Regions from separate parts of the Vibrio kanaloae genome, predicted to be linked through region 3. Evidence: predicted binding sites of a transcription regulator. Region 3 holds the regulator's gene; each other region holds the start of a gene.
The links. Region 3 encodes PurR, which represses purine synthesis genes. Its sites were predicted from a motif close to TNANGNAAACGTTTNCNTNA; they were not measured.

Region 1: the regulator PurR is predicted to act here: its motif matches at 1,996-2,015, upstream of OCV24_RS08370 (phosphoribosylaminoimidazolesuccinocarboxamide synthase).
Region 2: the regulator PurR is predicted to act here: its motif matches at 1,591-1,610, upstream of metK (methionine adenosyltransferase).
Region 4: the regulator PurR is predicted to act here: its motif matches at 1,296-1,315, upstream of purT (formate-dependent phosphoribosylglycinamide formyltransferase).

The regions. Positions count from the first base shown of each region.
Region 1 covers NZ_AP025497.1:1,831,602-1,835,183, reverse strand. Annotated here, with positions in the region: gene OCV24_RS08380 (helicase-related protein) at 1-63, shown strand, start outside; gene OCV24_RS08375 (hypothetical protein) at 268-645, shown strand; gene OCV24_RS08370 (phosphoribosylaminoimidazolesuccinocarboxamide synthase) at 794-1,897, opposite strand; gene OCV24_RS08365 (SulA-like leucine-rich domain-containing protein) at 2,188-2,595, opposite strand; gene OCV24_RS08360 (hypothetical protein) at 2,948-3,136, opposite strand; gene OCV24_RS08355 (tetratricopeptide repeat protein) at 3,305-3,582, opposite strand, start outside.
Region 2 covers NZ_AP025497.1:454,686-458,267, reverse strand. Annotated here, with positions in the region: gene tkt (transketolase) at 1-1,412, opposite strand, end outside; gene metK (methionine adenosyltransferase) at 1,802-2,956, shown strand; gene OCV24_RS02280 (DUF2189 domain-containing protein) at 3,326-3,582, shown strand, end outside.
Region 3 covers NZ_AP025497.1:1,997,871-2,001,452, forward strand. Annotated here, with positions in the region: gene torR (two-component system response regulator TorR) at 1-202, opposite strand, end outside; gene torD (molecular chaperone TorD) at 458-1,105, shown strand; gene purR (HTH-type transcriptional repressor PurR) at 1,422-2,426, shown strand; cyclic di-GMP riboswitch class I at 2,597-2,682, shown strand; gene OCV24_RS09080 (TfoX/Sxy family DNA transformation protein) at 2,810-3,400, shown strand; gene OCV24_RS09085 (TVP38/TMEM64 family protein) at 3,533-3,582, shown strand, end outside.
Region 4 covers NZ_AP025497.1:1,413,451-1,417,032, reverse strand. Annotated here, with positions in the region: gene OCV24_RS06605 (LrgB family protein) at 1-9, shown strand, start outside; gene cdd (cytidine deaminase) at 326-1,213, shown strand; gene purT (formate-dependent phosphoribosylglycinamide formyltransferase) at 1,381-2,556, shown strand; gene OCV24_RS06590 (thiopurine S-methyltransferase) at 2,674-3,327, opposite strand.

The sequences.
Region 1 (3,582 bases), 170 kb from region 3:
CCAACATGGTCAGGATGGCGTATTCAATATAAAAAAGCGAGCCGTATTATCGATATAAAATAGCTTAGATAAGTTTTATCTCTAAAATATTAATCAAATAGGCGCATATGTGATTTATCAGTGCGTATTTTGTTACAAACTTGATTTTTATATGCATTTTTAACCAATCAAAAGGTCATAAAAGACCATTCTTCTATATCCTATTGCTATATAAAAGAAGTTGGTGGATATTGAGTATATTGTGTTGCCAAAGTGTCGGGGGACATCATGGATAAACAGAAAGAGACGCGTGTAGAATTTGATTACACAACATTTCTTGGCGCCTCATGCAGTAAAAAATGGACTTTCCTGGAAGCACTTACCACCATTGCCCCAGTATTCAGTACTGTCTGGCGCGATAGCATTAAAGAGCTAGCAAGCCCAGAAGATCGCTTATGGCAGATGGCATTGAAATCAATGTCTACGCGTAAAAGTGATGAGTCAAACATTGTCACTTTGCTCAAGCTTGCCAAGCTAGAAGGAATAAATGAACTCAAAGTTGTGATGCCATATTCTCTTGAAGAAGAGCAGATAGAGTATATCGAATCGCGTAGTCATTTAGTGCTTGCGGTTAATTCTGGAGAAGAGTTTACGATTAGGCTGTAACTTCAGTTCGTCTACAACCTCTCTCAGGAATAGTAGAACGTACACGTAAAAAGGGCCTCAATATTGAGGCCCTTTTAGTATCTAAAACTTGTGTCTACGAGCTTATTAGCGTTCTAGCTTTTTATTTTGAGATTAAGCAATTAAGCGACTAGTCGATTAGACCATAGTCAGCGCGCAGTACATCAATGATCTCTTGCTTAGGATTTTCGCTCAGTACGATCTCTGCACCTGTGATTTTCGCTGCGATATCAAGGTAAGTGCGAGACAGAGACATTAGCGAATCAAGTGGAAGTTCATTATCATGAGCCAATGCTTCACGCTCTGGCATACGTTCTTTGTTTAACAAGATGTCTGCATCAGGGAAGTAGTTAAGCAAGAACTGACGGAAACCTTCTTTTGAGTTCTCAACGATGTTGCCGTTGTTGTATTCCTGAGTATCCCAGATACGCGATGAATCTGGAGTACCAACTTCGTCCATGTAGATAAGTTTTTCTTTGCCTTGAGCATCGTTGACGTAGCCAAACTCAAATTTGGTATCAACAAAGGTTTGATCTACTTTTGCTAGCGCTTGGCTGATTACGTTGAAGCCTTCTTTAAGAAGTTTTTCGTAATGCGCGATGTCGCTTGCTTGAGTAAAGTTGAAGGCTGCAAAGTTATCTTCGATGTTGTTACGAGTGATGTTCACATCGTCAGCTTCTGGAACGCCAGGAATACCTTTCAGAATTCCTTTTGTTGAAGGCGTGATCAGTAGCTCAGGCAACTTCTTGTCTTTCTCAAGGCCTTCAGGCATCTCGATACCACAGAATTCACGTTCGCCGTTCGCGTACGCACGCCACATTGAACCTGTGATGTATTGACGGCAAATCGCCTCGATCATGACTGGGCGAGCTTTCTGTACAATCCATACGAACGGGTGAGGGATATCAAGAATATGACTGTCAGCAAGTCCGTTGTCTTTAAACAATTTGAACCAGTGGTTAGAGATAGCATTCAGAGCCGCTCCCTTACCTGGAACACCTTTAAGATTCCCTTCACCACGCCAGATACAATCAAATGCAGAGATACGGTCACTGATCACCATGATTGCTAAAGGCGCATCTGGTGCTACATCGTAGCCTTTCTCTTTAATTAGTCGTTGGCTATCTTCTTCAGTTAACCAGTAGACCGAACGAACCTTGCCACTGTGGACAGGTTTATCAGTACGGATTGGTAGGTCATCATTTACGGCAAGAACTTGATCAGCAAGGCTCATTTAGACATTCCTATCTTTTATCAAACGTCATACAGAGAAGTGCGGTGTGCACATGATTAGACGGGCATTATACCCAATCTACTATTTGCTTCCAGAGAAAAAGCAAACGATTGCTAAGTCTGTTGTTTAAATAAAAACCCCCGCCTAACAATCCGCTAAAAAATTGGCGAATTGTAGGGCGGGGAAGGCAGTATATTTGGACTTTGTTTTGGCTCTATGTTTGTGAGCTCAAAGGTTAAGCTATGTTTGCTAGCTAAAAGGCTAAGCAAGGTGGTTTAGTGAATACGCTCTTAGTGAATACGCTCTGAATTTGCATCCATAAAGAAGACTTCACATTGAAAGCGTAACCCTAGTGTTCTTAGGTACTGTTGGCTGAACTGGTCAATCGATGCACTTGCAACAATCGCGCTCGCATTCTTAGAACGGATTGCTTTCTCAACAGTTTCTACCTCAGTCATTTGATGAGAGGCTTTCATATGAATAACGCGGTCGCAGCAAACATTATGTTGCTTAAGCTGTTTAGCTGATGGTCTTGGTGTTTGAGCGGTAAACAGTAACCACTGATGTTGATTGGACAGCAACGCCATTCTTGCAAACAACGCTTCCTCGTTTGAATTTTTGCTTTTACGAGAAACTGATGTAAATGCGCAGTGAACTAGCGGGCTAGAGTGTTGTGCTTTAACGTGTGCTTGAATCATTTTGCTGTCCTTATATACATGCTGTATGTGTATACAGTAGTTTTGATTGCTTATAAGATCAAGCGTTTTTTGCGGGATTATTGGACGATTCTGTTTAGAATTGTGGATGGAATATGATTAAACTATTGAAATTATTAGATAAATTAAATTCGAATGAATTTGCTGTCTTGTCTCATAAGTTGAAAAAAATGTGAGCTTTATACAGGTGTATACAGTGGTTTTGACAGAAAAGTACTGTATACACCTGTATAGAAGAGAGAAGAGAGAAGAGAGAAGAGAGAAGAGAGAAGGTCTAAAACCGCAGGCACAAAAAAAGCGCCTTAGGCGCTTTCTTATATTTCAGAGGTGTTACTTATCTCAGTGTCGCTTGGGAGAGTTTCGCTCTCATTTCCATTTCACCAATATTGAATTGGCGAACATCAATGGTTGCAATATCATTGCACTCTTTACATGCATGATGACACTTACCATCTAGGTAGTCGTGCTTTTTTACTAGGCTTGGCTTTTTGCACCAATCACAAACGCCTTCTATTGTGAACATATTCTCTCCTCACCTGTATACGCCAGGTGTATTTTCGGCGCAAATTATGACACAAGTAAGACCTATTAGTTAATAGTTTGTTACCTGTTTTTGAGAGGGGGATCGATTGCCACACTAATAAAATCGGTATATTTGTGACTTTGTAAATTTGATTAGTGTTCTTTTTTACTATTTTGTAACATTTTGTAGTAGGGTTTTTAGTGCATTGTTCAAGCGTTTCATTTCTTCGTCGCACCCGCTAGCGTCAGGATGGTATATTTTTGATAGTTGTTTGTATCTAGTTTTTACACTTCTCTGTTCAGGAATAGAGTTCGGTGTATATCCGAATAAAGCGCAAGCCACTTGTATTTTTTGTATGTCCTTTGAATTTTTCTGTTTCTTTAGTTCAGTAAGCATTGCGTGCAGTTGTCTTTTTTGCTGCTTAATCGTCAGGTCCTTCGAGCTAA
Region 2 (3,582 bases), 1.5 Mb from region 3:
GGACCATCTTCGCCAAGACCGATAGAGTCATGCGTGTAAACTTGGATGTTCTGAGTTTTCATCAGAGCAGCCATACGCATAGCGTTACGAGCGTATTCCATGAACATTAGGAACGTTGCGCCGTAGGGTACGAAACCACCGTGCAGAGCGATACCGTTCATGATAGCAGTCATACCGAATTCACGTACACCGTAGTGGATGTAGTTACCAGAGAAGTCGTTTGCTTCAAGAGACTTAGAACCAGACCACATAGTCAGGTTAGAAGGTGCAAGGTCAGCAGAGCCGCCCATGAATTCAGGTAGCATAGCACCGAACGCTTCTAGAGCATTTTGAGATGCTTTACGTGATGCGATGTTTGCTGGGTTAGCTTGAAGATCAGCGATAATTGCTGATGCTTTCTCTTCCCACTGTGCAGGAAGATCACCGTTTACGCGGCGTTTGAATTCAGCTGCCAGCTCAGGGTATGCTGCTTCATAAGCTGCAAGTTTCTCGTTCCACGCTGCTTCCTTAGCTGCGCCTGCTTCTTTCGCATCCCACTCTGCGTAAACTTCCGACGGAATTTCAAAAGGACCGTGCTCCCAACCTAGTTGTTTACGAGTTGCTGCGATTTCGTCAGCGCCTAAAGGTGCACCGTGACAGTCGTGCGTACCTGCTTTGTTTGGAGAACCAAATCCGATTACTGTTTTAGTACAGATAAGAGTAGGACGAGGATCCGCTTTAGCCGCTTCAATCGCTGCGTTGATCGCGTCAGAGTCATGACCATCTACCGCTGGGATTACGTGCCAGCCGTATGCTTCAAAACGCTTAGGGGTATCGTCAGAGAACCAACCCTCAACTTCACCATCGATAGAGATGCCGTTGTCATCCCAGAAAGCAACTAGCTTACCAAGACCAAGCGTACCTGCTAGAGAACAGGCTTCGTGAGAAATGCCTTCCATCAGACAACCATCACCCATGAATGCATAAGTGTAGTGGTCTACGATATCGTGGCCTTCTTTGTTGAATTGTGCCGCAAGCGCTTTCTCAGCCATTGCCATACCGACAGCGTTAGTAATGCCTTGACCTAGAGGACCAGTCGTTGTCTCGATACCAGGAGCGTAACCGTACTCTGGGTGACCTGGAGTCTTAGAGTGCAGTTGACGGAAGTTTTTCAGGTCTTCAATTGAAAGCTCGTAACCTGCAAGGTGAAGCAGAGAATAAATCAACATTGAACCATGGCCGTTAGACAAGATAAAACGGTCGCGGTCAGCCCACTCTGGGTTTGCTGGGTTGTGGTTCAAGTGGCCACGCCAAAGAACTTCAGCGATGTCAGCCATACCCATAGGTGCGCCTGGGTGACCAGAGTTTGCTTGTTGAACACCGTCCATGCTAAGCGCACGGATTGCATTGGCTAGAACTTTACGAGAAGGCATGTCTGCTCCTGAGTACATAAGCGATTTAAAAAAAGTTAATGCTAAAAATTTCATTTTTATTAGCGCGGGTATTCTCTCAAACGACTATAGCGACTGCAAACGATTTACTGTCCTTTTAACCATCATTTTTCGCAATTTTTACCCATTTATATCACTTGGTAATGGCTTATATCACCCGGCACGCAAACGTTTAGTTATGTCATATCATAAAAAAGAGCTTGTAATTCGACCATTGGAATTTAGAATGGCCGTCTAGAAGTAGAAACACCTACAAAATATACTGTATTTAATGGCGGCGCTTCCTTAACTTGCGACGCCTAAAATTATTTGCATTTAATCTATTTGCAACTAAAACACTATTTGCAACTAAAACTAAAAGTGGAGCTCTCATGGCTAAGCACCTATTCACTTCTGAATCTGTTTCAGAAGGCCATCCAGATAAAATTGCAGACCAAATCTCTGATGCTGTTCTTGATGCCATCTTGGAACAAGATCCAAAAGCACGTGTTGCTTGTGAGACTTACGTAAAAACCGGCATGGTGATGGTTGGCGGTGAAGTAACAACGTCTGCATGGGTTGATATTGAAGAAATCACTCGTGAAACAGTACGTGAAATTGGTTACGTTCATTCTGATATGGGCTTTGACGCTGACTCTTGTGCCGTTCTAAACACAATTGGTAAGCAGTCTCCAGACATCAACCAAGGTGTTGATAAAACAGACCCGAAAGAGCAAGGCGCTGGCGACCAAGGTATCATGTTTGGTTACGCGACTAACGAAACACCAATCCTAATGCCTGCTCCAATTACTTACTCTCACCTTCTTGTTAAAAAGCAAGCTGAAGTACGTAAGAGTGGCAAGCTTAACTTCCTTCGCCCAGATGCGAAGTCTCAAGTAACATTCCAGTACGATCAAGGTAAGATCGTGGGTATTGATGCCGTTGTTCTTTCAACTCAGCACTGTGATTCAGTCACAACACCTGACCTACGTGAAGCGGTAATGGAAGAGATCATCAAGCCAGTATTGCCTTCAGAGTGGATCAATAAAGACACTAACTTCTTCATCAATCCAACAGGTCGTTTCGTAATCGGTGGCCCAATGGGTGACTGTGGTCTAACTGGTCGTAAGATCATTGTTGATACCTACGGCGGCGCAGCTCGTCACGGTGGCGGTGCATTCTCTGGTAAAGATCCATCAAAAGTTGACCGTTCTGCAGCTTACGCAGCGCGTTACGTTGCGAAAAACATCGTTGCAGCAGGTATGGCTGACCGTTGTGAGATTCAACTGTCTTACGCTATCGGTGTTGCTGATCCTACATCTATCATGGTTGAAACGTTCGGTACTGAAAAAGTAGCGCACGAGATCATCATTGAAGCCGTTCGTCAAAACTTCGATCTACGCCCATACGGTCTTCAAGAGATGCTGAACCTTCTTCAACCTATCTACAAGCAGACTGCTGCATACGGCCACTTCGGTCGTGAAGAGTTCCCTTGGGAAGCGACAGACAAAGCAGCAATCCTTGCGGACTTCGCTGGCCTAAAATAATTTAGCCACTGCGATTTGTTTCTTTAAAGCCCTTATTTCTTAGTAAGGGCTTTATTTTTATGTACTTACCGAACTTTCACTCGCCATTCCCTTCTCTAACGCCCTTCTTTACCGTTAACCACTTAGTATAAAAAGCCACTGATAATTTGTATTTTCTAGCACTACTGACAATAGTTAAGGTAACTCCTAGACGATCAAGCTCACGTTTAACCCTAATGTATTTAGTCTGAAAATCATTAGTTAAATGAATGCGAGAGCAAAAACTAGGACGATTACGAGCGATTGAGCTCGACACCATAACGCTAATGTAAACCACACCACTGAGCCTTATGGAATTATAACTAGGACGTTATTTAACTAGGGGGAATTATGCCTCGTACCGTGCACCCATCGGAACTGAACAATAAAAAAGATAAGGTCAGCGATCAGGATTACGCTCGAACCATTCCTTGTAACCAAGTTAGCATTTCAGCACCCTTTCATTGGTTGTCACTAGCTCTACACGACTTCGTGAAAATGCCATTAATAAGCGCATTTTACGGCTTGTGTTTTATGGCAGCAGCCATCGCCATAGTCCAACTTGTCCAATGGCAAGGAACACACCTAGTCGTTATGCCGAGCTTAAT
Region 3 (3,582 bases):
ATTCGCGAGTTAGCATCAATCCATCTTCGCCTGGCAAGTTGATGTCCAGCATAATGAGGTCCACGTTGTTATCTTCTAACACGCTTCTCATTTGAGCGCCGCTTTCTGCTTCGCTCACTGTGTAACCTTCGTTCTGGAAGTATCCAACCAATTTACTGCGGGTTACCACATCATCTTCTACGACTAATACGTGATAGCTCATCTACACCACTTTTCTTATTTAATAGTTTCAATGACTATTCTATTCATAACTAGTAACAATTCTAGTGGTGCAGAAGATAAAAGCCAGAAACATGGATTTTTCTTGATACAAGACAATCTTAAACCTTGCTATTTATCGTCCATAACAATTCAATATGGGCATTACCACTAACGAGTAGCTTTGCGCTTAGCAAATATCACGGTTAGTTAGACTGAGTACCCCGGGTATACGAAAGACGATATTAGGATCAATCCAATGAAAGATACAAAAGCGTTCAACGAACAAAGAGCAGAAATCTACTGGTGGTTATCAAGCTTATTCGCTAAAGAACTCACTCAAGAAGAACTCGATCACTACCACTCTGTTGACATTCGTTCTTTCCTAACTGGTTTAGGCGAAAATGAAACACTAAAGCCAGCGATTGATAAGTTAGTGGACGCGCTGAACCGCCTACAAACACGTGAAGATGCTCAGCTAGAACTGTCTGCAGACTTTTGTGACCTTTTCTTAAAAACAGATAAACATGGCGCCCTTCCATACGCTTCTATGTATATCGGCGAAACTGGCCTTTTGAATGATAAGCCAGCAAAAGATATGGAAGAGATCATGGCTAAGCACAACTTAGTGGTGAACCAAGATCTAAAAGAGCCAGCAGACCACATTGCTATCGAACTCGATTTCCTTGGTAACTTGATCATTCGCTCTAACGAAACTGAGCTTGAAGAAAAGCTAGAAAAATCATTTTCCGTTCAACAACAGTTTATCGAACAACAACTCCTTACTTGGGTACCCAAGTTCAACGTGAAATGTCATGACGTTGACGAATTCGGTTTCTACGCTTCAGTCTCATCTCTGTTACTCGCCTTCTGTAATTTAGACGCTCAATATCTAGCTGGTGACTAAGCTTATTGCATGACTAGGTAAATAAATTCAATAGAATGTGACAATTCACCCGGATTTCAGGGTGAATTTTATTGCGAGTAACTTCTAGTCAGTCTAAAATTGTGACCGCAAACGATAAAATATGAAACATTCACGAAATGCTATGCTTATTTAAGTTCAGAGCATTTCGGTGTTAAGACAAGCCGCTCAATAGCGGTTTTTTGTTTTTTAGCACGTTAGTACCCAAAGAGCCCTACAAATTATAGCTCTTAGTTAGGTAGCTTAACGGCTACTTTATTCCGTACTTTGGGAAAGTAGCTTCTAATAGGATAAAACCATGGCCACGATAAAAGATGTCGCTCGCTTAGCCGGCGTATCGACAACAACCGTTTCTCACGTAATCAATAAAACACGTTTTGTTGCAGAAGCGACTCAAGAAAAAGTAAACAAAGCTGTAGACGAACTGAACTATGCGCCAAGTGCTGTAGCTCGTAGCTTGAAGTGCAATACAACACGCACTATCGGCATGCTTGTTACTCAATCAACCAACCTATTCTTCTCTGAAGTTATCGATGGTGTTGAAAGCTACTGCTACCGTCAAGGTTACACTTTGATCCTGTGTAACACAGGTGGTATCTATGAGAAGCAACGTGACTACATTCGAATGCTGGCAGAGAAACGTGTAGATGGCATCTTAGTTATGTGTTCAGACCTAACTGAAGAACTAAGAGTGATGTTAGACCGTCACGCTGACATCCCGAAAGTTATTATGGACTGGGGCCCAGAGAGCTCTCAAGCTGATAAGATCATTGATAACTCTGAAGAAGGTGGCTACCTAGCAACCAAGTACCTGATTGAACGCGGTCACTCTAAAATTGCCTGTTTAAGTGGCCACTTAGACAAAGCAGCATGTGTTGAACGCATTGCCGGATACAAGCGCGCACTGAACGAAGCTAAGATTTCTACCGATAATAACATGATCATCGAAGGCAACTTCGAGTGCGATACGGCAGTTCTTGCTGCAGAGCAAATCGTTGAGATGGAAGATCGCCCGACGGCTGTATTCTGCTTTAATGACACGATGGCACTAGGTCTAATGAGTCGCCTGCAACAGAAAGGTATTCGTATTCCTGAAGATATTTCGATCATTGGTTACGACAACATCGAGCTAGCTGAATACTTTTCACCACCTTTAACAACGGTGCACCAACCGAAACGTCGTGTTGGTAAAAATGCTTTCGAAATTCTATTAGAACGTATAAAAGACAAAGATCATGAAAAACGTGTCTTCGAAATGCACCCTGAAATCGTAGAGCGATGTACAGTTAAAACGTTAAATTAATTGATAAAATGAGTTTAATTTCATCAAGCGCACCTTTAGGTGCGCTTTTTTTATCAGCACCCAAAATGAACCTAGATGCACAATACAAAGATCATTAATTGAAGCAATATCACATTTTGAAATAACAAGTGTGAGCCTCATTCAACAAAAACTTTATTCTATTCAATCAGTCACGCACAGGGCAAACCACTCGAAAGAGTGAGACGCAAAGCTTCCGGCCTAAACCACTCGTTGGTATGGTAGCGGGGTTACCGATGGCAAAATGCAGTAACTACTAATCATTTAGTAATTTACGGCTTATTGACAATTTAATTGCAACATTTTGCTAATCTCTCGGACCTGCTTATTTGGTGGCGTACTTCAAATACACCGAGATAAATAACATGGATAAACCGATACTAAAGGACTCAATGAAGTTATTTGAGTCCCTAGGAAAAATAAAATCACGCTCAATGTTTGGTGGATTCGGTCTTTTTGCTGATGACACAATGTTTGCTCTGGTTGTTAATGACCAACTGCACATACGAGCAGACAAATGCACAACAAAGCAATTCGAACAACAAGGGTTTCAACCGTACGTCTACAAAAAACGTGGTTTCCCTGTTGTTACTAAATATTTCGCTTTACCTGAAGGCCTATGGCAAGACCAAGAGAAAATCTTGCAGCTTGCAACCACGTCTCTGGGTTTTGCTAAAGAAGAAAAAGCTGAGCAGTCTTCTGCCAAGCCGACCCGACTCAAAGATCTGCCTAATCTTCGACTCGCTACCGAGCGTATGTTGAAAAAGGCAGGAATCGATTCTGTAGAACGTTTATATGAATCTGGCTCTGTAAACGCATTTAACGCCATCAAAGAATCGCATGCGTCTTCTGTCAGTATTGAACTACTTTGGGCGCTAGAAGGTGCGATCAATGGTACACATTGGTCTGTTATACCGCAGCAGCGTCGCGAAGAGCTTATCAATCGCGTCAATTAACATTGTCAGTGCAATATATACATAACTAAGCCGCATTTACTGCGGCTTTTTTTATATCTGGTGAAAGTTAATCTATGCTTTGCCTGTCTATCTATACTATCGGTATGCATTGAAAATTTAGAGGAAGTATCAATGAGTAAGAAAATGATATTGGGTATTGTGTTGGTCGTAACCATTGTCTT
Region 4 (3,582 bases), 580 kb from region 3:
TATTCTTAACTAGCCAGATGACAAGATACGAGTAATAAGCCTCCACCAAACAACACTTGCAAGCTCTTTTAATCGCTTACAAGTGTTTTCAAGACCAAATCAGCCCAAGCAGTACTCTGTTTATTTCAGAGTCTGTTTGGGCTTCTTATTTTGGACAATAAATGCGATATCACGTGTTGTTTTCAATCTTGCAATCGATTTCATTTGTGACCTCACTCTAATTATGCAAGGTAATGTAACAATGGAATTGGAATGGTGACAATAGTCACAGAAATATCCTGAACATTGCATAAAATTAAAGTCTAAGGTCAAATAAGGATTCAACATGAACAGTCGTATTACCCTGGCGCTGGAAAGTGCTCCCTCTTCAATTCAAGTACTTTTAAGCGACATCGTATTAGCAGACAACTTTGACGCAACATTCTCTCCAGAACAATTTGCCAGCCTACTACAAGCAAGTGGATTAGCGGATGACGAACTGCGTATTGCGTTGCTTCCTTTTGCTGCAGCCTATGCTTACGTACCGCTCTCGAACTTCTATGTTGGTGCAATCGTGCGTGGTTTGTCTGGTACTTTGTATTTTGGTGCAAACCTTGAAATTGCCGGAGCTCAACTTGGCCAAACCGTACACGCTGAGCAATCTGCGATCAGCCATGCTTGGATGAAAGGTGAAGAAGGTATCTCGGATATCACAATCAACTTCAGCCCTTGTGGACACTGCCGCCAATTCATGAATGAACTGACGACAGCAAAAGAGCTCAAAGTTCAGCTTCCACAACGTGATGAAATGTCACTACAAGAATACCTGCCAGATTCATTCGGCCCAGCAGATCTAGGCATCACAACGGGATTAATGGCTAAACTGAATCATGAATATCAGTCGGATGAAACGACCCCGCTTGTCGTCCGTGCCTTAGAAGCGTTAAACCGCAGCCACGCACCTTACACGAAGAACCTAAGTGGTGTTTCACTACAACTGACAACGGGTGAGATGTTCACCGGTACTTACGCAGAAAACGCGGCATTCAACCCAAGTCTACCGCCGCTACAAGTCGCCTTGGTTCAACTTAAGATGGCTGGCTTCGATTTCGAACAAATTGAAAACGCTGCCTTAGTTGAGATTGCTGATGGTAGCATCAGTCACCTAGCCGATACTCAGTCTACGTTAGAAGCAATTAACCCCGATATTCCAGTGACTTACTTAGCAATCTAAGTACATCTGGTTAACAATATTTTAAATAAGCAGCCCTACTTTTCGGAGCTGCTTTTTTTATGCCTGTAATGAACGGAACAACAAAAGCAAACGTTTGCTTTTATCATGCAAATCAGTATGATCACCCCGTTTTCAATCAATCGTTCATAAGGTCGGAAGGAATTTCTATGTTTGGTACTGCTACTCGTGAAAATGCTACTCGTGTACTTCTATTAGGTTCAGGTGAACTCGGCAAAGAAGTTGCTATCGAGTGCCAACGTTTAGGTTTGGAAGTTATTGCATGTGACCGTTACGCTGATGCACCCGCAATGCAAATTGCACATCGTAGCCATGTATTAGACATGTTAGATGGCGATGCACTGCAAGCAGTCATTGAACTCGAAAAACCAGATTATGTGGTTCCAGAAATAGAAGCTATTGCCACCAGCAAATTGGTAGAGCTTGAAGCACAAGGCTTGAATGTTGTTCCAACGGCTAATGCGACGAAACTGACAATGAACCGAGAAGGTATCCGTCGTCTTGCAGCTGAAGAGCTAAAACTGAGCACTTCACCTTACCGCTTTGCAGACACCTTCGAAGACTTCGCCGCTGCTGTTGAATTCGTGGGTATGCCTTGCGTTGTTAAGCCTGTAATGAGTTCTTCAGGCAAAGGCCAAAGCGTTATCAAAACTGAAGAAGACATCCAGAAATCTTGGGACTACGCACAAGAAGGTGGTCGTACTGGCGCGGGTCGTGTGATTGTTGAAGGCTTCATCGACTTTGATTACGAGATCACTCTGTTAACCGTTCGCGCTGTTGATGGTGTTCACTTCTGTGCGCCTATCGGTCACCGCCAAGAAGACGGTGATTACCGCGAATCATGGCAACCACAAGTGATGTCAGACAATGCCTTGAAAGCGGCACAATACACAGCAGAACAAGTGGTTAACGCACTAGGCGGTCACGGTATCTTCGGTGTTGAACTGTTCGTTAAAGGCGATCACGTTATCTTCAACGAAGTATCCCCTCGCCCACACGATACTGGCTTAGTGACATTAATGTCTCAAGATTCATCTGAATTCGCACTGCACGTACGCGCATTTACTGGTATGCCGATCAAATCAATCACACAATACGGCCCGTGTGCATCAGCGGTTATCCTAGGGCAAGGCACTTCAACCAACATTCGCTTTGAAGGCCTTGTAGAAGCACTAGACGCACCACAAACGCAAGTTCGTTTGTTTGGTAAGCCTGACATTGATGGTCGTCGTCGTCTTGGTGTGGCGTTAACTCGTCGTAACAGCACAGAAGCAGCAATCCAAGATGCCATTGAAAGCGCAGCTAAAGTAAAAGTGATTTATTAACCTGCTATTCAATTCTGAACAATCACGAGTTCAAATCTAAACAATAAAAAAGATGGGCTGGTTTAGCCCATCTTTTTGTTAGTGTTATCTTTTTACTTAACTGAGTAATCTGAGAGCTTAAGCTTCAGACTCAATTAAATACACTTCTTCACAGAAACGCGACAAGCCTTTCTTAGCAATCTTAGGATGTTCATCGTCTGCAATATCTTGATTCAACAATGTGATTTTGTATCCCGCGAACAACTGATCGATTTCTAGTTTAGGTACGCTAAACGGAGGCCCTGCCATCTCGTTTTGATCGTAGTCCAATGTCACCAACAACATCTTGCCACCTGGCTTTAACAGATGCTTCAAACGTTCCACATATTGCACGCGCATCTCAGCAGGCAAAGCCACCAAAGAAGCACGGTCATAAATAATGTCGACAGGCTGAATTGGCGCTGTGAAGTAATCACCCGTGTAAACACTCAGTTCGTCGAACTGGTAGAGCTCATGCTGGCCATTAATTTGAGTCACAGTCGGTGTGTAAAAGTGCTCTGAGAAAAATGCGCGAACCGCAATCTGGCTTAATTCAACCCCTTGAACCTCTTCATGCTTAGACGCTAACCAGATCAGATCTTCGCTTTTACCACAAAGTGGAACAAACACACTCTTCTCGTAATTAGGGTTAGTTTTTTCCCAAAATTCAATCAGAAGTGGATTTACATCTTCAAGGTGGAAACCAATTTGGTTGGCTGCCCATTTATTGTGCCAAAATTCAGGATTATTCATCTTTCGTTCATGTTAAACAGTCATACTGCAAGGGTACAGTATAGAGAAGTAAGAGCAACCTTCGCTTGGTTTAAAATTGCCAGTTAGACTCGCTAAAAATTAAACACTGACTGAGTTCAACATTCTTAAACAAAAGGGGCAAATGCTTGAATTATTTGTCTATATGTTCACATTTTAAAGCAATATTAAACGTTAGAGTTGGTTTCTACCTCAACTAGCCCCATTTAATATATAGTGAGTTTAGTTAGGCTGTTT